DNA from 2 places in the Sporofaciens sp. St.21A7 genome. Region 2 is predicted to be linked to the other one. Evidence: predicted binding sites of a transcription regulator. Region 2 holds the regulator's gene; the other holds the start of a gene.

Region 1 (9,989 bases), 1.2 Mb from region 2:
TTTGGCGGCACGGTGACGGATAAGGGTGTGGCGGCGACGGAGGAAGACACAGCCGTGGATGCAGATTTGAAAGCGGTGACGGAGAATACGCCTAAGGCTGTGGATGCGAAAATGGAGAATCTGCGGGTTGCAGATGCGATTACGGAGATATTTAATCTGTTCAAGCGGTGCAATAAATATATTGACGAGACGATGCCGTGGGCGCTGGCAAAGGATGAGGCGCAGAAAGAAAGGCTGGAGACGGTGCTTTATAACCTGATTGAGAGCATCAAGGCAGGGGCGGTGATGATTGAGCCCTTTATGCCGGAAACCTCCGGAAAGATTCTTGGACAGTTGGGCGACGGTAAGGTGACGGAGAAGCCGGAGATTTTATTTGCCCGGTTGGATATCGAAGAGGTGATGAAGAAGGTGGAAGAGCTTCATCCGCCTGTGAAAGAGGAAGCTGGGAAGGATGGAGAGACAGCGGCTCAAAAGACAGAAGACGCTGTGATTGATATTGAGGCGAAGCCGGAGATTACATTCGAGGAGTTTGGGAAAATGCAGTTCCAGGTCGGCGAGATTATTGCCTGTGAGGAAGTGAAAAAGTCGAAGAAACTATTGTGTTCCCAGGTGAAAGTAGGCAGCCAGGTGAAGCAGATTGTGTCAGGAATTAAGGCGCATTATAAGCCGGAGGATATGGTCGGGAAGAAGGTCATGGTTCTTGTGAACCTGAAACCGGCGAAGCTGGCTGGCGTGCTGTCTGAGGGGATGCTTCTGTGCGCTGAGGATGCGGATGGGAATCTTGCGCTTATGACGCCGGAGAAAGAGATGCCGGCGGGAGCGGAGATTTGCTGATCATTGGGGGAGCGTGAATGCTGAAAGGAACAGATAGTTGATGGAGCGTGAATGTTGAAAGAAGCAGATGGCTGATGAAGTGTAAACGCTGAAAAAAGAAAGAGGGATGTCGCATTATGGAGAAAATTAGAATTGGAATCGTCGGATATGGAAATATCGGCAGGGGTGTGGAGCTTGCCATTGCCCGCAATGAAGATATGGAATTGAAAGCCGTGTTCACGAGACGGGAGCCGGCTTCTGTGAAAATATACACGGAGGGAGCGGCGGTTCTGCATGTGGACGATATGCTGGCCATGAAGGACGAGATAGACGTCATGGTGCTTTGCGGTGGTTCTGCAACGGATCTGCCAGTGATGGGGCCGCAGATTGCGGCGAATTTTAATACGATTGACAGTTTTGATACCCATGCCAGAATTCCGGAGTATTTTGGCAATGTGGACAAGGCGGCGAAAGAGGGCGGAAAGGTTGGGATTATTTCGGTGGGATGGGACCCGGGAATGTTCTCGCTGAACCGTCTGTATACGGAAGCGATTCTGCCTCAGGGGAGCACGTATACGTTCTGGGGAAAAGGCGTGAGCCAGGGGCATTCTGATGCAATCCGCCGGGTGGATGGCGTGAAGAACGGCATTCAGTATACGGTGCCGATTGATGCGGCCGTGGAGCGGGTAAGGAGCGGAAGTGAGCCGGAACTGACCACGCGGGAGAAGCACCTCAGGGAATGTTATGTGGTTCCGGAAGAAGGCGCCGATTTGCAGGCGATTGAGAATGAGATTAAGACGATGCCTAATTATTTTGACGATTATGACACAACGGTATCATTTATTACGGAGGAAGAATTGAAGGCGCAGCACAGTAAGATGCCTCACGGTGGGTTTGTAATCCGCAGCGGTGAGACTGGGGAAGAGGGAAACAGGCATGTTATCGAGTATTCCTTGAAGCTTGATTCTAATCCGGAATTTACGGCTAGCGTGCTGATATGTTATGCAAGGGCGGCGTACCGCCTGGCAAAGGCAGGAGAGTGCGGGGCAAGGACGGTGTTTGATATTGCTCCTGGGCTTTTGTCTGTGAAGACGGCAGAAGAGCTGCGGGCAGAACTTTTGTAAGAAGGTTGGTCACAAGGTTTGCAGACAGGTAAATACGGAAGGGGATGCCGTTTTCGGCATCCCCTTATCTTATCCCCAATATGCTTTTAAAGCGGCGAATCTGGCAGCAAAAGATTTTTGGCATTCACTTCCGTCTGTGCGATTACCTCTTCACAGGTAATCCCTTTGAGCCTTGCAATTTCCGCAGCGATATAAGAGATATACGCAGAATTGTTCCGTTTTCCCCTGTAAGGCTCCGGAGCCAGATAAGGGCAGTCTGTCTCAAGGACAATGGATGTAAGGGGGATTGCTTCGACGGTTTCCTTTAATTTTCGGGCATTTTTGAATGTGACTACCCCGCCCACCCCGATATGGAAGCCCATGTTCACGTAATCTAACGCCATTTCCCTAGAATAAGAATAGCAGTGGATGATGCCTTTAAGCCCGCTGGCATATTCCCTTATCATATCCATGGTATCGGCAGCCGCCTCACGGCTATGGATTAGGACGGGAAGGTTCTGTTCTCTTGCAAGGGCAAGCTGACGGATAAACCATTTTTTTTGAATATCATGAGATACGTTGTCCCAATAATAATCAAGACCAATCTCCCCCACGGCAATTACCTTGTCTCTTTTGAACAATTCTTTCATGCGGGCGAATGACTCGTCGTCCAGCTCGCCTACATTGTCTGGGTGGACGCCGACCGCAGCATACATGAAGGGATAGTCCTCGGCCATGCGGGCGACTTGCTCGCAGGAACGGAGGGTTGCGCTGGCATTAACGATGGTCCCCACTCCGTTGTCTGCCATGGATTGCAGCAGTGTATCGCGGTCATTGTTAAATTGTTCATCGTCATAATGGGCATGTGTATCGAAAATCATAAGAAGCTCCTTTCTAATTATTCTCTCAACACATTACTACATCTTTTGGGATTTCGCAAGTTCTGGCATTATTCAGAATTCAATTTCGGATACAAGCTCCCCAGATTCATTGCATAGGATAGTATCGTATACTATCCCAAATCTATAGTGCAGCTCGGTTCGATAGAGTTCCAGCTCTAAATATTGGTTAGGTCTGTCTCCATTCAGCATCATATGGGTTTCTGTAACTTCTTTGGCAAGGGCGTCCTTGTCGATGGGAAGAAAGCTGTGTATTACCATAGTGATTTCATTTTCTGTAAGATTGGGGGAAGACATGACGGTAGAGTGTAGGATTTCATACGGTCTGATTTCTTCCATACAGAACGCTAACAACAGGATAGCGGGTGGGATAATAAGCCCCAATTTCTTTTTCTTCATGTATGTATACCTCCTTATTCTGTGCCGAAGAGAAACGGTGCAATTAATTACAGTGTAATTTATTACATCTATTTTTTCAAGAAAAATCTGGGTATACTAATCGAAAAGATGTAATGTGGGGTTGAAATATGAAGAAAATAGTGATTGATATTGAGAGGGTTCTGGCTGAGAAGGGTGTCAGTAAGACAACGCTCTGCTATTGGTGTCGGCTACAGCGTACTCAGTTGAATAATTACTGTAAAAATAAGGTAGTCCGCGTGGATCTGCATACGCTGGAGAAGATGTGTGACTATCTGGAGTGTGATGTGTGCGATATCCTCAAGATGGTAGAGGCAGAGGGAGAAACAGAAGAGATGGACGGCAGTGTTCTGTAGCAGTACAGGATGCTGCCGTTTTAGTTGTATGTGGTTACATTTTGGAAAAAATAGTAACGAAATTGTAAATTGTATTTAAAATCGAACAGAGATATTGTACAATATATGGTAAAATAGTATCAAGATTAGAGAAGGCATCTGTGAGAGAGGGATAGACTGATGGGGAAAGTAATTTTTCTGGACATTGACGGTACAATAAGGGATTTTGACGGTACAGTTTTAGAGTCGGCGGTGGAAGCAATCCGTAAAGCAAGGCAGAACGGCCATGAGGTAATCCTGAATACGGGACGGTTATACTGCCGCATTGAGAAGAAGATACGAGATATCGGATTTGACGGAGTAATCGCAAGTTCGGGAGGATATATCGAGTATCACGGAGAGCGGATCGGGCATAAATATTTCACACAGTTGGCGTATATTGAGCTTATGAAAGACCTGTTAGAGCAGGATTGTGTTGTGGAAATGGGAAATAACAAGGAGAGTTATGTGTTTCAGGAGAACTGGGAGGATTACTGCAAGATTTATACGGAACTATGCGAGAGATTATGCGTGGATGAATCGGAGGCGTTGATGCCAAGGCCGGTGGAATCTTTGTTGGAGGTGCCGGATGTGGAGCAGCTGATTGTGTTCAGCCGGGAAGAAGTCAGCCGGGAGATCCTGTCTAAATGGGGATATTCGTTCCATATCACCCACCTTGGGCTGCCTTATGAGGAAAGGTGGACGGGGGAGATTACGCCCAATTATATCACGAAAGCAGAGGCTATACGGCAGATTTTGAAGGTGAAGGAATGCGGCCGGGAGGATGCTGTCGCAATTGGGGACGGAGACAACGATATTGAGATGATACGTTACGCAGGAACAGGGGTTGCCATGGGGAATGGCTCGCCGTGGGTGAAGGAGATTGCGGATTATGTGACGGATTCGATTGAGAAAGACGGTCTGTGGAAAGCGTTTTCCCATCTTGGGCTTTTGTAAAGGCGGCGCGTATAGGGGCGTGCCAAACTATGCGTCTTAAATTGCCTTAGATTATGCCAAAGAGCGTTGTCAAGTATTTTAAATGGAGAAAACAAGTAGAAAAATACAGAAGATATTTGTTGAAAATTTTTTTAAACTTCCTCTTCCCTTTCGCGCTAGTTTAGTGTATGATAGTACGTGACCCAACATATTGTGTAGATTTACAAGGGAGTATCAATATTTTGTATGTGTGAAAGCGAGGGAATACAATGGGTGTGGACATTAAGACGAATGTAATCAAGCGGAATGGGGAGGAAGTCCTGTTCGACCTGTCGAAGATTGTGAATGCGGTGAAGGCTGCCAACGGCGAAGTGGACAGGATTCATCAGATGAACGATTATCAGATTGTTGCGATTGCAGATAATATAGCATCAAAGATAGGGGAGCTGCCCCATGCTGTGAATGTAGAAGATATTCAGGATATGGTTGAGCGCGGAATTATGGAGATGCGCGGTTATGAAGTGGCACAGAAGTATGTGCGTTACCGTTACAGACGGGAGCTGAAGCGTAAGTCGAATACGACGGATAACGGGATACTTTCCCTGATAGAGAATATTAACGAGGAGGTCACGCAGGAGAATTCTAATAAGAACCCTGTGATTAATTCGACCCAGAGGGATTATATGGCGGGGGAAGTCAGCAAGGATTTGTCGAAGAGAGTGCTGCTTCCGGCAGAGATTGTGAATGCACACGAAGAAGGAATCATTCATTTTCATGATTCCGATTATTTTGCCCAGAAGGAGCATAACTGTGATTTGATTAACCTTGCCGATATGCTCCAGAACGGGACGGTAATCAGTGAGACGCTGATTGAGAAGCCCCACAGTTTCTTTACGGCTTGCAACGTGACGACGCAGATTGTGGCGCAGGTGGCGAGCAACCAGTACGGCGGACAGTCGTTTACGCTGGCGCATCTGGCTCCGTTCGTTGATATCAGCAGGCAGAAGCTGCGCAAGGCTGTGATTGCCGAGCGTAAAGAGTGTGGCGAGAGTATGGATGAGGAGATTATCAGCAGAGTGACGGAGCGTCGGCTGAGAGAAGAGGTCAAGAGCGGTATCCAGACCATTCAGTACCAGTTGATTACGCTGATGACATGTAACGGGCAGGCGCCGTTCGTGACGATCTTTATGTATCTGGATGAGGTAGAGGAAGGTCAGGTGCGGGATGACTTGGCATTGATTATAGAGGAAGTATTGGTTCAGAGGATGCAAGGGGTGAAGAATGAGAAGGGTGTCTGGATTACGCCGGCATTCCCCAAGCTGATTTATGTACTGGACGAGGATAATGTGAAGGCTGGCACTAAGTACTGGCATCTGACGGAGCTGGCGGCGGAGTGTACGGCGAAGCGAATGGTTCCGGATTATATTTCCGCGAAGATTATGAAGGAACTGAAACAGGGAGACGTGTATCCTTGTATGGGATGCCGTTCCTTCCTGACGGTGGAGGATTCACAGCGGAACGAGGACGGAAGTCATAAGTTCTACGGCAGGTTCAACCAGGGCGTTGTGACGATCAATCTGGTGGATGTGGCCTGTTCTTCCGAGGGAGATATGGAGCGTTTCTGGGAGATTCTGGATGAGCGTCTGGAACTGTGCCACAGAGGGCTTAGGTGCAGGCATGAGCGCCTTCTTGGGACCGTGTCGGATGTGGCGCCGATTCTGTGGCAGTACGGCGCGCTGGCCCGGCTGAAAAAGGGACAGGTGATTGACGCTCTGTTGTACAACGGGTATTCGACGATTTCCCTTGGCTATGCAGGGCTTTATGAGATGTGCATGCGGATGCTCGGGAAGTCCCATACTGACCCGGAGGCAAGGCCGTTTGCGCTGGCAGTCATGCAGAGATTGAACGATAAGTGTAAGGAGTGGAGAGAGGCAGAGCATATCAGCTATTCTGTATATGGGACGCCGATGGAGTCCACGACGTATAAATTTGCCAAATGTCTGCAGAAGCGGTTCGGCATTATTGAGGGTGTTACGGATAAGAATTATATTACCAACAGCTACCATGTGCATGTGTCCGAGGATATCGATGCATTTAAGAAGCTGAAATTCGAGGCGGATTTCCAGAAATTGTCCCCGGGTGGCGCAATCAGCTATATCGAAGTGCCGAACATGCAGAATAATATTCCGGCGGTCTTGGCTGTGATGAAGTTCATTTACGACAACATTATGTATGCGGAACTGAATACAAAGAGTGATTATTGTGAATGCTGTGGATATGACGGTGAGATTACCATCAAGGAAGACGGGGCAGGGAAGCTAATCTGGGAATGCCCGAATTGCCAGAATAAGGATCAGGATAAGATGTTCGTTGCGCGCAGGACTTGCGGGTATATCGGGACGCAGTTCTGGAATCAGGGGCGTACTCAGGAGATTAAGGACAGAGTGCTGCATCTGTAAGAAATAGACGGTCCAGGCGTCTCATCTGTAGGAAGGGGACGGCCCGGGCGCTGTATCTGTAAGTAAGATGGAGGCGGCAAAGGTGACATTATGCATTATGGAAAGATAAAAGAATGTGATATAGCAGACGGCCCGGGCGTCCGGGTCAGTCTGTTTGTTTCGGGGTGCAGGCATCACTGTAAGGGGTGCTTTAATCCGGAGACGTGGGATTTTAAATACGGACAGCCTTATACCAAGGAGACGGAGGAAGAGGTGCTGAGGCTCTTGGAACCGGAGTATATTCAAGGGTTCTCGCTGCTTGGCGGGGAACCGTTTGAGCCGGAGAACCAGGGAGTGCTGACGGGGCTTCTGAGGAGAATTAAAGAGAGGTATCCTATGAAGGATGTCTGGTGTTACAGTGGTTATCTGTACGATGTGGATCTTGCCAAAGGCGGAAAGGTCCATACGGAGGTGACGGATGAGATGCTTTCCTATATCGATGTGCTGGTGGACGGTGAGTTCGTGGAGGAACTCAAGGATGTGACGCTGGTATTTCGGGGGAGCAGCAACCAGAGGATTATTGAGCTGAAACAGTGTGAGGAGAAAGGCAGGGATTTATAATATGAAGATAGCAGTGACATATGAGGATGGAAAGGTTTTTCAGCATTTTGGACATTCAGAGCAGTTTAAAGTCTATGATGTGGAAGACGGGAAAGTGGTAAAAAGCGAGGTGGTCGGCACGAATGGGCAGGGGCACGGCGCTTTGGCAGGTTTCCTGCTTCAGGGGAATGTTGACGTGCTGATTTGCGGCGGTATCGGCGGGGGCGCAAGGAATGCGCTGGCTGAGGCTGGAATTAAGCTCTTCCCGGGCGCGCAGGGGGATGCGGATGCCCAGGTTCAGGCTTATCTGGCGGGAGAGCTTAACTATGACCCGGATACGGTGTGCAGCCACCATGGGCATGAACATGGAGAAGGCGGATGCGGCCATCATGAACATGGAGAAGGCGGATGTGGGCATCATTGTGGGTAGAATGAGTGGAAGTTTTTTGAGAGAGGCTGTTGCGACAGCCTCTTTCATTATTAAGAATAAAGGAGGCGCTGTATGGGTAAGACTGCGAAGATGATAATTGATAAGGATTTCCGTATCTCACAGATTGATGACAGAATCTACGGTTCATTCGTTGAACATCTGGGACGTGCCGTATATGACGGGCTGTATCAGCCGGGGAATCCTCTTTCTGATGAGGAAGGTTTTCGTAAAGACGTGATGGATATGGTCAGGGAACTTAATGTGCCGCTCATTCGGTATCCGGGCGGGAATTTTGTATCGAATTTCTTCTGGGAGGACAGCGTAGGCCCGGCGGCAAAGCGTCCAAAGCGGCTTGAATTGGCTTGGCGAAGTCTGGAGACGAATGAAGTGGGCCTGAATGAATTTTCAAAATGGACGAAGAAAGTGGATTCCCAGGTGATGATGGCTGTGAATCTGGGAACCCGGGGAATTGCGGATACATGCAACTTGTTGGAATACTGCAACCATCCCGGGGGGACGAAATATAGCGATATGCGGATTGCCCATGGTGTAAAGGAGCCGCATCAGGTGAAGGTGTGGTGCCTGGGAAATGAGATGGACGGGCCATGGCAGTTGGGACATAAGACCATGGAGGAATACGGACGTCTGGCGGAGGAAACGGCAAAGGCTATGAAGCTGATTGACCCGGCTATTGAATTAGTTTCATGCGGAAGTTCAGCGCTTGATATGCCGACATTTCCCAGGTGGGAGTCGAAGACGCTGGAATGTACATACGATTATGTGGATTATGTTTCCATGCACCAGTATTATGGCAACAGGGACAACGACACTCTGGACTTTCTGGCGCAATCTGACGATATGGATGAATTTATCCGCACTGTGATTGCAACCTGTGATTATGTGAAGGCGAAGAAGCGGGGACGGAAGAATATCAACATCAGTTTTGACGAGTGGAATGTGTGGTATCATTCCAATGCGGCGGATGACGATATCACGAAGAATCATCCATGGCAGACGGCTCCGCCCATGCTGGAGGATATCTATACGATGGAGGACGCGTTGCTTGTGGGGCTGATGCTGATTACACTTTTGAAGCATGCGGACAGGGTTAAGATTGCCTGTCTGGCGCAGCTTGTGAATGTGATTGCACCAATCATGACTGAGGCAGGCGGCGGCGCGGCATGGAAACAAACGATTTTCTATCCGTTCATGCATGCGTCGAGGTTTGGGAGAGGCGTGGCATTGAAGCCTCTGGTGGCAGCGCCGAAACACGATACGGCGAAGCATGAGGATGTTACGGACGTGGAGAGCGTCGCAGTGTATCGTGAAGAGGAGGAAGAATTGACTGTTTTTGCTGTGAACCGGACGCTGGATGAGGATATCCTGCTGACTACGGACTTGCGGGGGATGGAGGGGTATCAAGTCATCGAACATATCGTGCTGGAGGATTCGGACCTGAAAATGGTGAACAGTGCTGGAGAGCAGCGGGTCATTCCTAAGGCTGTGAACCGCTCTTCGGTAGACGGGGGCGTGATGACGAGTATGCTGAACCGGGCGTCCTGGAATGTGATTCGGCTTGGCAGGAGGTAATCGTTCTGGTTGGAGGGAAGAGAATTGCAGAAAATACTGATTGTAGAGGATGATGCGAAGAATAACCAGATGCTTAATGACTATCTGGAAGAACATGGGTATGCGTGTACACAGGCGTTTTCCGGCAGTGAGGCGAAGCTGTTGTTTGGGCTTGAGGAGTATGATCTGGTGCTTTTGGATTTGATGCTTCCTGGAATCTCCGGGGAGGAGCTGGTATCAGTATTTTCGGAAAAGACACCGGTCATCGTACTGTCTGCCAAGAGCGGGGTGGACAGCAAGGTGGAGGTACTGTCGGCAGGCGCGGAGGACTATCTTTGCAAGCCGTTTGATTTGCCGGAGCTGTTGGTGCGGATTCAGGTGCAGTTCCGCCGCCGGGAGCGGCAAAGTGG
Region 2 (9,989 bases):
CGCCGCGTCTTCACCCTCGGCGCTCACCGCCGCCACCAGTACCGGCATCATGTCCGGATTCAGTTTCATAATGATGGGGTTCGACACTTCGTCGGGCCAGAAGCCTTGAATCTGGTCAAGGCTTTCCCGCATCTCGATGGTAACGGAATCCATGTTCGCCGTCTGGTCAAATTCCAGGACTACCGTAGAAGCATTTTCATTGGAAATAGACTGAACGGTCTTGATGTTGCTGACCGTCGCCATGGTCTGCTCCACAGGTTTCGTCACAATCTGCTCGACTTCCTCGGGGCTTGCGCCTATGTATGTAGTCATGACGATTGCATATGGAAGGTTCATGCTCGGCAGAAGGTCTACGGTCATATTGCCGAAGGAAACCACTCCCAGAATGATAATGAGTACTACGCCTACTACTACTGTGTAAGGTTTTTTTACGCTGAATTTTGATAGCATGTGAAGCCCTCTTTCTGTGTGTTAGTTGATTTACATATTATTAAAATAATATGTAAATCATAGCACTTGAGACTTTTATTGACAAGAATTCTGGTGTATAATGGTGGCGCGAAGATGCGATTTAATAGATAATTTATAAACATTTTATAAAGCATTTTATTGGATTGGAGAATTGGGGATGGAATCAAAAAATGTACTGGTTACGGGGGCTTCCCGTGGTATCGGGCGGGCGGCTGCCTTTCGGTTTGCAAAGGGAGGGTATCATGTTTTCCTGAACTGCTGCACTTCGGTGGATGAACTGAATGAGGTGCGGCGGGGAATCGAGGAGGTATATCAGGGTTCTTGCGAGGTGGTCTGCGGGGATGTGGGGAATCCAAAGGATGTTGCGTCCATGTTTGAACAGATTTACCGTTCCTGCGGCTGTCTGGACGTGCTGGTCAATAATGCGGGCATTTCTCATATAGGGCTTTTGATGGATATGGGTGACGATGACTGGCGGAAAGTGATTGATACCAACCTGTCTTCCGTCTTCTACTGCTGCCGCAAGGCGATTCCTCCTATGATATCACGGCAGTCTGGGAAAATCATCAATATTTCCTCCATGTGGGGGACTTCGGGGGCATCCTGCGAAGTGGCTTATTCTGCTTCTAAAGCGGGGGTGAACGGACTTACGAAGGCGCTTGCCAAAGAACTTGCGCCCAGCAATATCCAAGTGAACGCTATTGCCTGCGGGGTGATTGATACCAAGATGAATATGCAGTTATCGGAAGAAGAACGGAAAACATTAGAGAATGAGATTCCGGCAGGAAGATATGGAACGGCAGAGGAGATTGCCCAGGTGGCGTGGGACTTGGCCCATGCGCCCGGGTATCTGACGGGACAGGTGATCGGAGTGGATGGAGGATATCTGTAGGGGGGACAGCGTGTCCCGCTACAGCATATCCTCCAGACAGTCTGCGATTGCCCCACCCCGATTTACGAGTTGATCTCAAGCATGACCGGGCAATGGTCTGACCCCATTACATCCGTCAGGATCTTCGCATCCTTCAGCCTGTCTTTCAGGCATTCTGACACGCAGAAATAATCAATCCGCCACCCTGCATTCTTAGCGCGCGCACTAAAACGGTAAGACCACCAGGAATAGATCCCTTCCACATCCGGATAGAAGTGCCGGAACGTGTCTATAAATCCCGATTCAAGAAGTTCTGTGAACTTCCCCCGCTCCTCATCGGTAAATCCTGCATTCTTATGGTTCGTCTTAGGGTTCTTCAAGTCAATCTCCTTATGGGCCACATTCAAATCCCCACAGAAAATCACAGGCTTTTTCTCTTCCAGCCTTTTCAAGTACGCCAGAAACGCCGACTCCCACTCCATCCGGTAGGGAAGCCTTGCCAGCTCGTTCTGGGAATTCGGCGTGTATACCGTGATAAAATAGTAATCCTCAAATTCCAGCGTAATCACGCGCCCTTCCTGGTCATGCTCTGCAATCCCGATTCCGTTAGAAACAGATATAGGCTCTTTCTTCGTAAAGACTGCCGTCCCTGAATAGCCTTTCCGCTGGGCGTAATTCCAATACTGATGATAGCCCGGCGTCTCAAGGGCAAGCTGTCCTTCCTGCATCTTCGTTTCCTGAATACAGAAAACATCTGCGTCCGCCTCCTGAAAAAAATCCATGAATCCCTTCTGCACACACGCGCGGATTCCATTTACATTCCATGATATAAATTTCATCGTTGAAACTCCTCCATGATTCCCGTATTATGCCGATGGCATTCTACTAATAATATACTTTCCGCAGGAACAATCCCCTTGCCGGCGCAAGGAATCCTGCAAGGCTTCGATCCTCCGCCGCTATCACCACCGGCAGCTTTGAGGCGTCCCGCTTGCCCGTCCCAATCTCTAATAACGTCCCGGTCAGAATCCGTACCATATGATATAGGAAACCTGTGCCGTAATAGGTAATCCTGACCTTCTCTCCATTGCTTACAATCTTGATATTCGTGATACGCCGGATGGAATCCTTACATTCCTTGTCATCGGTGAAGCTTATGAAGTTCTTAGGGCCGATTAGATACTTGGTGGCATCGCGCATCGCCTCAATATCCAGTTTCTCCGGATAATGGTAGCAGTATCTCCGGGAAAATACGTCCGGCTTCTCCCGGCAGTCGATATAATACTCGTATTTCTTACCCTTCGCGCTCTTGCGGGCATGGAAACTGTTCCTTACTAGCTCCACCTTCACCACACGGATATCTTCCGGAAGATACCGGTTCAAAGACTCTTTGAATTCATTGGTATCGTAAAGTTTCGACAGCTTCACGCTAACCACCTGCCCGCGGGCATGGACTCCTGCGTCCGTCCGCCCGGAACCGTCTACCTGGACCCGGTAGCCTACTAATTTGCCGATGCTCCACTCCATGACGAACTGGATGGTATTGTCCGTCGTGACCTGGCGCTGCCATCCCTGATATCTGCTGCCATCGTAAGCGATGGTCAATTTGTATGTTCTCATTTATCTCACCCAATCTATCGTATATTCACAATCTTAATTCCGACGGTTGCCTATGCATCCCGATACCAGACATGTGTAGGATGCCGCGCTATAAAAAGGAAGAAGCAAACGATTCCTGCTTTGCTTCTTCCCTATTCTACCACTTAATTCACGTCATAGCAAATATCTTCTCTATCAAATATCTTCCAATTTTTCTATAAGGCTACTTCAATATCTTTTTCAGCTCGTCCATAAATGTGTTCACGTCTTTGAATTCCCGATAAACCGACGCAAATCTCACGTATGCAACCTCGTCCAGATTCTTCAATTCCTCCATGACAATCTCCCCTACCCGGCTGCTGGGAATCTCCTTCGCCTCCAGGCTGAATACCTTCGTCTCTATCCTGTCGATGGTGCGCTGGATATCCACTGCAGATACCGGCCGCTTATAGCATGCCCGCAGGATTCCGTTCTCGATCTTGCCCCGGTTATACTGTTCTCGGTTGTTGTCTTTTTTGATAATGATTAAGGGAATTGTCTCGACCTTCTCGTAGGTCGTAAAACGCTTGCCGCAGGCGTCGCAGGAACGGCGGCGGCGGATGGAATTGCCATCTTCCGCGGGCCTGGAGTCGATTACTCTGGTATCTAACTGGTTACAATACGGACACTTCATCTTGTGCTGTTTTCCTTTCTCTTCGTAAGCATAGTATACAACGCGGGAATGCAGGAAGTCAAACTGTATTTTGATTATCGTCCGCATTAAGGTAATTTTTATTTTAAATGTTTCACCGTAACCCGAATCCCCTCCTCTGTATTCTCAATCATCACTCCCATTCCATGAAGCCCTAAAATCTTCTTCACCAGAAACAGCCCAATCCCCATATGCTTCTCCTTCTTCCCCCGGCTTTTATTCCCGGTATAGAACAAATCAAAGGCATGCAGAAGCTGTTCCTCTTCCATGGTTTTCCCGGTATTCTCAATCACGCACTTCCCCGCTTCTGTCCTGACCAGTATCCTGCCATCAGGCACATTATACTCCACGGCATTAGAAATCAGATTCCAAACTGCCTTCCCAAGATATTCCCGGTCGCCCTCCACCAGGAAATCTGCGTCTTCCTGATATTGCACCTGAATATTCTTCTCGTCAATCATCGGCTCAAACTTCTTCATTTCCTCCCGAATCAGTTCCCCAAATGACACTGTTTCTTTTTTCAGCGCCAGTTCCTCGGAATCGTCCAGTTTCGATATCTCTATCATTTCCCTCACCAGAGAATCCATCTCCTCCGTCTGTCCGATAATCTGGGTGAGATAATAGTCCCTCTTTTCCTCCATATTATGCTCTATCAGATTCTCCGCAAAATTCCGGATAATGCCAAGAGGCGTTTTCAGCTCGTGCGCCATGGCGTTGGTGATATCCCGCCGCGTTTCCTCCAACGCCATCTGCCGTGCATAGGTCTGCTCAAATGTATGGCTGACCACAAACACACATAGGACAGTCAAGAGCAGTCCCGCCAGATAGAGGTATTTCATATATTCAAATGCATCGCTCCAGGGCCTTTCTTCCATGCGGATTTCCATATAGACATAAGGGTCGTCTACAAATTCCACTTTCAGCTTATACTTACATCGGAAAAGCAGTCCCTCTCTTTCACTGTAGATACTGGGATATTCTGCTTCTGCTGCTTCTGCTGTTTCCGCTTCTCCAAAAAACTCTCCCGGATTCGGGAAACTATGGAGATATTTACTGCTGCTCCATCTGTGCCATCTCTCATAAGAAGTGATGTAGGGAAATACAAGGCCTGCATCCTGAACTTCTCCATTTTTCCGCTCCTCTTTGCTAATATCCGGATTCGCCCACTCCCACAGGATTTTGCTGTCTGTGACATGAAAAATCCGCTCGGTGCCATACTCTTTTCCCGTGGCATAATCCACCATCAGACCGACGCTTGCATGTGTAACCATCTCCCCTGTAAGCGGATTTTTATACTGCTTTTCATTCGCCTCCTCTCCTTCCTCCCACGTAAGTTCCTGGACGAAAATATCATACAATTCCTTTCCATCCGAAGATATGCGGATTAGGAATCTATATTTTCCCGGCAGCGTATAGTTTTCCGTAGACTGTCTTTCCTTCCAGCAATGTTCCGCCAGTTCTTCTTTTTGCTTAAATGTGAGATAATCATCCAGATTGAAAGGGCCAACGTTGATTCCGGCGGTATCCGCCATATACATCATATCGCCGATTGCATCATAGCTATTTGCCAGCAAATTCTGCTCCTTGTCATAAACGGCGACTGCAATATTCAGTTGGGGGTTCGTCGTACTCCAGAAATATTCATTTACCAGACAACGATAATATTCCCGCCGCTTGTCCTCTCCAGAAAATTCTTCAGACTCTGCCATAGAATCCTCCTGGTCCGTCGCTTTTCTGTGGATGGATGTCGCAACTTGCTCAAACGTACGGATATAGTCCTCCTCAAACTTTTGTTTCACCAGCAGCGTTGCCAGCCCCATCGTCGCCAGATACAGGGTAAGAAAAACGGCGGCTGCCGGTTTCCAGAATCTTTTCTTTTTTTTATTCCGTATTCCATTCATCGTACCACCTCCGATTTATGCGCCAGTCAACCAGATTACAGGTAAACCGGCGTCACATTACGCCTCATTACGGATTGCCATTTTCCGTGGATAAACGATATCCGAACTTCCGCACAGTCTCTATGGTACATCCGCAGGAACCGATTGCCTTGCGCAGCTTTTTGATATGATTGTCCACTACCCGCTCATTTCCGTCAAAATCATATCCCCAGAAGCGAATCAAAAGCTGCTCCCGGCTGTAGACCCTCCCCGGATTCTGCATTAGGAACAAAAGCATCTCATATTCTTTGGGCGGCAGGGGAATGATTTCCCCGCCTTTTTGGACACTTCGGCTCCGGATATCTGCTTTCAGGCCGCCAAGCTCCACGAAAGCGTTGATTCCCTGAACTCTCCCAGTAAGCGCCATTGCCTTGGCATACAATACGGGGAGTGAAAACGGTTTCGTCACATAATCGTCCGCCCCAAGCGCATAGCCGTTAAGCATATCCTCTTCCATCACCCGTGCCGTGATAAAAATGACCGGGACGTCACAGTCTTTGCGAATCCGTCGGCACACGTCAAAGCCATTGACGCCCGGTATCATAACATCCAGCAGAATCAAGTGGTAACTTTGGGTTTCCAAACGCTCCAATGCCTGTATCCCGTCTTCCGCTTCCTCCACACTCCATCCCTTGCCTGTAAAATAGTCCGCTGCAGCCTCTGCAAGCAGAGCGTCGTCCTCCACAATCAGTAATCTTAGTTCCATATATATTCTCCATATTTCGCCAGTTCTTGTATCTTTTACAGATATCTACGTTCTCCACATTCCGTCAATCCGTGTATCGTTTACAGAAAATGTCCGGACAATTTTTCTGTATGGTGATACCATATCATATGAATATATCTTTTCTGTATCCTTTTGTACCCTTTTGCAAATAATTAGCATGGAAATAGGCTGCCCTGAATAAAATTTTATTTTCAGGGCAGCCTATTTCCAAATCTTGTTATATTTAAAATGAAACCGTAAGCTGCATCTTGAACCGTTCCTCCCCAAATACCGCATGAGGAACGTCTTTCGGCATAATTAATGTCTCCCCTTCTTCAAGAATAAATACCTCTCCCCCAACGGTAAACTTGCCCTTGCCCTCCAGCACCGTGACCATAGCATCTCCGCCGGACGCATGGGTGGAAATCTCCTCTCCTTTGTCGAATGAGAAAATCGTCATGCTGACGGAGGCATTCTGCACCAGCGTCCTGCTCACTACCTGCCCTGCCTGATAATCCACCAAATCTTTTAATTTCATGCTCTTCTGTTTTTCAATATTCTTATACATCTCAATTCCTCCTAAATGCTTAATACTGACATCACAAGATGCCCGGATGGTTATGATAATTAGTATAACACAGGGATTCCGTTTTACAACGAAATAAACTATAAAAATGGTAAATATCAAATCAAAAAGAGGTGTTTTAAAAAACCTTCGGTCGGGTGGAAAACTGAAAATAAAACCTATATCACAGAAAGGAATATCAAGATGAAAAAATTAATGGCTTTAAAAGAATTTTCAGAATGCGTACGTAAAGGCGTGAAAGCCGGACTTCCTCACGAGCTGGAAAAGGCGAAGGTAAATATCAAATATGAAAAGGACGGGCATGCACAAATACAGATTAACCGTCCATGTTCCAACACGACAATACGTTACACATTAACCCTCGACTACCGGGAATACCTGTCTGGAAAATGTACGCCGGAATGTGTGATCGCGAATATCCTGAATAGCCGGATTCTTTACTATGTACCGGAAGACTTCTGCAGCATTGACGTTTCCGACTTCGAGTATCTCAAGAAACGGATTGTCAGCCGGCTCATCAGCAGTAAGCCCCAATACATAGAACGGATGAGGAACCGTCCCATAAAGTGTTTCAAGGATATGCCCCTGGCTATGGTCTGGGAGTTTCACAGCACGGATTTGTGCCACAGCAAAGACAGGATAGCGCGGATGCCCGTAACAATGGACATGGTAAATGATTGGGGGATATCCGTAGACGAATTGGAGAGGATTGCACAGAATAATAACCCCTTATTGCGCCCTGCACAAATCAGGTACATGGGCGAAATCCTCAGTGGAAATAGATATGGATGTGAAAGGCAAAGTGGATCTATGTCAATACTTTAGACAAAAAAAGTTGAAAGGTTATGCTGCTGTTTTAAGTTCTTCATCCTCCTTTTGTTGTGGTGTCATATAACCAATAGCACTGTGTATTCTTTTACGGTTATACCAGCCCTCTATGTATTCAAAGATTGCTCTGCGGGCTTCCGTTGAATCCTGATAGTCATGGAGATAGATTTCTTCCTTTTTCAGCACGGAATGGAATGACTCAATACAGGCATTGTCATATGGATTCCCCTTACGGCTGAAAGAATGCAGGATTCCCCTGCTGGCCAAGTAGTTTTCAAATTCCCGACCCGTGTACTGACTCCCAAGGTCGCTGTGCAGGATAATCCCCTCTGTATCCGCGACATTCAGGCACGCATTCTTTACTGCCTGGACTGCCAGTTCCGCCGTCATAGATGTTCCATAGGCATACCCGATGATCTTGCGGCTGCATAGGTCCATAACAGACGCCAGATAAGTCCATCCTTCTTTCTGCACATGGATGTAAGTAATGTCCGTACACCATTTTTGGTTAATGGTCTCCGTTTCAAAATCACGCTGCAAAATATTTACCTTATCATCTGGGACGCTGCCATGATTGGCACGGTGGTTGTACTTCTTTACTACAACAGAGCGCAGCCCCTGCTCTGCCATATGCCTCTGCACCCGCTTGACGCTGCAGGATGTACCGTTATCATTCAGTATGCGGCATATTTTGACAGCTCCATATCTCTGTTTTGAGTCCTCATATGCCTGTTTCACTTTCCGGCCGAATTCTTCATACTCTTTTTGCTTATTTGAAGGCACACGGACCAGAGCCTTGTAATAGGTGCCCCTTGGGAATTTCAAGGCGCTGCAAAGCTGGGACACAGAGTAATCAGCCAGGTTGTTCTGGATAAAAGCCACAATTTCGGCTATTGTTCTTTTGCGAATATGGCGGTCGCTTTTTTTAATATTTCATTCTCGATCTTAAGGCGCTGGTTCTCTTTCTGGAGAGCCTTATACTCCCTGAGGGTAACCGTTTCCTCCCCCGATACTTTGATTGGGGAAAGCTGCTTTACCCACCCGCTGATAGTACTCCGATTTACGCCATATTCACGCTCCAGTTTTGGATACGAGGTTCCTCCGGCATTGTACAGATCCACGATCTGCTGTTTAAATTCCAGAGTGTAAGATTTTTGGTTTTTCGCCATGCCCTTCATCTCCTTTGCTCTTTCACTTGATAGTATAGATTGTTCAACTTTTCCTGTCCACTCTTATATACTAACACCAAAGCGATGCCGTTATTATTGTCGGACGGCAAATTGAGGGAGACGCAAACAGCGAATTATTTTTCCGACATTTATCCTATTGACTGCGCAGTGCTGTCTGCAAATGCACAATCCTGTCAAAAATGCTGCACGTTGTTGTCGGTATTGTTTTGCGCCTGAAATGCAAAAGGCCATGGATCCCTCATGAGACACATGGCCCATATGAAAAATTTAGTTTTTCCCCTGCCTGTCGGCCAGAACAGGAAGATGAACCAGGCCGGTGGCGACAGTCACCGCATCCACCTTCCGCATCAGGGAGCCGATCCTTTCTTCATTCCAAAAGATATCGGAGAAATCGGAGAGCTCGCACCCTACATCATGGTTAGGGATGCACAGGTAGTTCCCATATTTATGCCGTCCGGCGAGGATGTGGAAGTAAGTCCCCCGCCCATTGATCTCAGCTTCATACCATCCGTTCCCCGTGCTCAGCAGGATGATCTGCCCCGTCCAGGTCTCCTTGCGGGAACCGCTTTTCAGGATACAGGTATAATTCATGTTCCATTCCTCCTATCCGAGATTCTGGCTGCTGACAGAAGCCAGGATGACATCCGTATCGATCACTTTCTTGTCCATCTGTGCCCCCAGAGTCAGCGCGTCGGTCATCAGGTTGTCCACCAGGCGGGGGCTCCCCTGGGAGTGACTGTGGACGGCAGAAAGCGCTGCCTGGTCGATGATGGAGGCTGCGCCTCCGGCACAGGCGATCTTGTGGAGGATATACTGCGCCACTTCCGAGTCTGAGAGACCGGAAAAGTTGTAGTGTACGGTGATGCGCTGGCGCAGGGCCTCATGGACGGGCTTTTTCAGGGTGCTGTTCAGGTGGGGCTCCCCACAGAGGATGAGCGTGAAGCAGTTCAGGGAGTCATACCCGTAGTTCATGAGCATCTTGATATCCTCCAGGATGCCGGTGGAGAGGTATTGTGCCTCATCGACTGCCAGGAGGAGGGGCTGCTTCTTGTCCTTGTAGAGGTAGAGTATCTGCTCCTGTACGGCGCGGAACATCCCAGGCTTGCC

What was found. Region 2 encodes NrdR, which represses ribonucleotide reductase genes. Its sites were predicted from a motif close to CACAANATNTTGTG; they were not measured.
Region 1: the regulator NrdR is predicted to act here: its motif matches at 4,745-4,758, upstream of nrdD (anaerobic ribonucleoside-triphosphate reductase).

What each region holds. Positions count from the first base shown of each region.
Region 1 covers NZ_BAAGFN010000001.1:155,931-165,919, forward strand. Annotated here, with positions in the region: gene metG (methionine--tRNA ligase) at 1-834, shown strand, start outside; gene AC6I3O_RS00780 (diaminopimelate dehydrogenase) at 951-1,937, shown strand; gene AC6I3O_RS00785 (TatD family hydrolase) at 2,024-2,797, opposite strand; gene AC6I3O_RS00790 (hypothetical protein) at 2,870-3,214, opposite strand; gene AC6I3O_RS00795 (helix-turn-helix domain-containing protein) at 3,343-3,588, shown strand; gene AC6I3O_RS00800 (HAD family hydrolase) at 3,748-4,563, shown strand; gene nrdD (anaerobic ribonucleoside-triphosphate reductase) at 4,812-7,001, shown strand; gene nrdG (anaerobic ribonucleoside-triphosphate reductase activating protein) at 7,092-7,601, shown strand; partial or broken gene AC6I3O_RS00815 (NifB/NifX family molybdenum-iron cluster-binding protein) at 7,600-8,010, shown strand; gene arfA (arabinosylfuranosidase ArfA) at 8,083-9,600, shown strand; gene AC6I3O_RS00825 (response regulator transcription factor) at 9,625-9,989, shown strand, end outside.
Region 2 covers NZ_BAAGFN010000001.1:1,369,839-1,379,827, reverse strand. Annotated here, with positions in the region: gene AC6I3O_RS06975 (efflux RND transporter permease subunit) at 1-450, opposite strand, end outside; gene ymfI (elongation factor P 5-aminopentanone reductase) at 629-1,363, shown strand; gene AC6I3O_RS06965 (exodeoxyribonuclease III) at 1,426-2,181, opposite strand; gene truA (tRNA pseudouridine(38-40) synthase TruA) at 2,228-2,962, opposite strand; gene nrdR (transcriptional regulator NrdR) at 3,165-3,614, opposite strand; gene AC6I3O_RS06950 (sensor histidine kinase) at 3,713-5,533, opposite strand; gene AC6I3O_RS06945 (response regulator transcription factor) at 5,601-6,278, opposite strand; gene AC6I3O_RS06940 (cupin domain-containing protein) at 6,523-6,846, opposite strand; gene AC6I3O_RS06935 (DUF5688 family protein) at 7,048-7,689, shown strand; gene AC6I3O_RS06930 (IS3 family transposase) at 7,708-8,574, opposite strand; gene AC6I3O_RS06925 (transposase) at 8,583-8,861, opposite strand; gene AC6I3O_RS06920 (DUF6618 family protein) at 9,150-9,473, opposite strand; gene AC6I3O_RS06915 (ExeA family protein) at 9,486-9,989, opposite strand, start outside.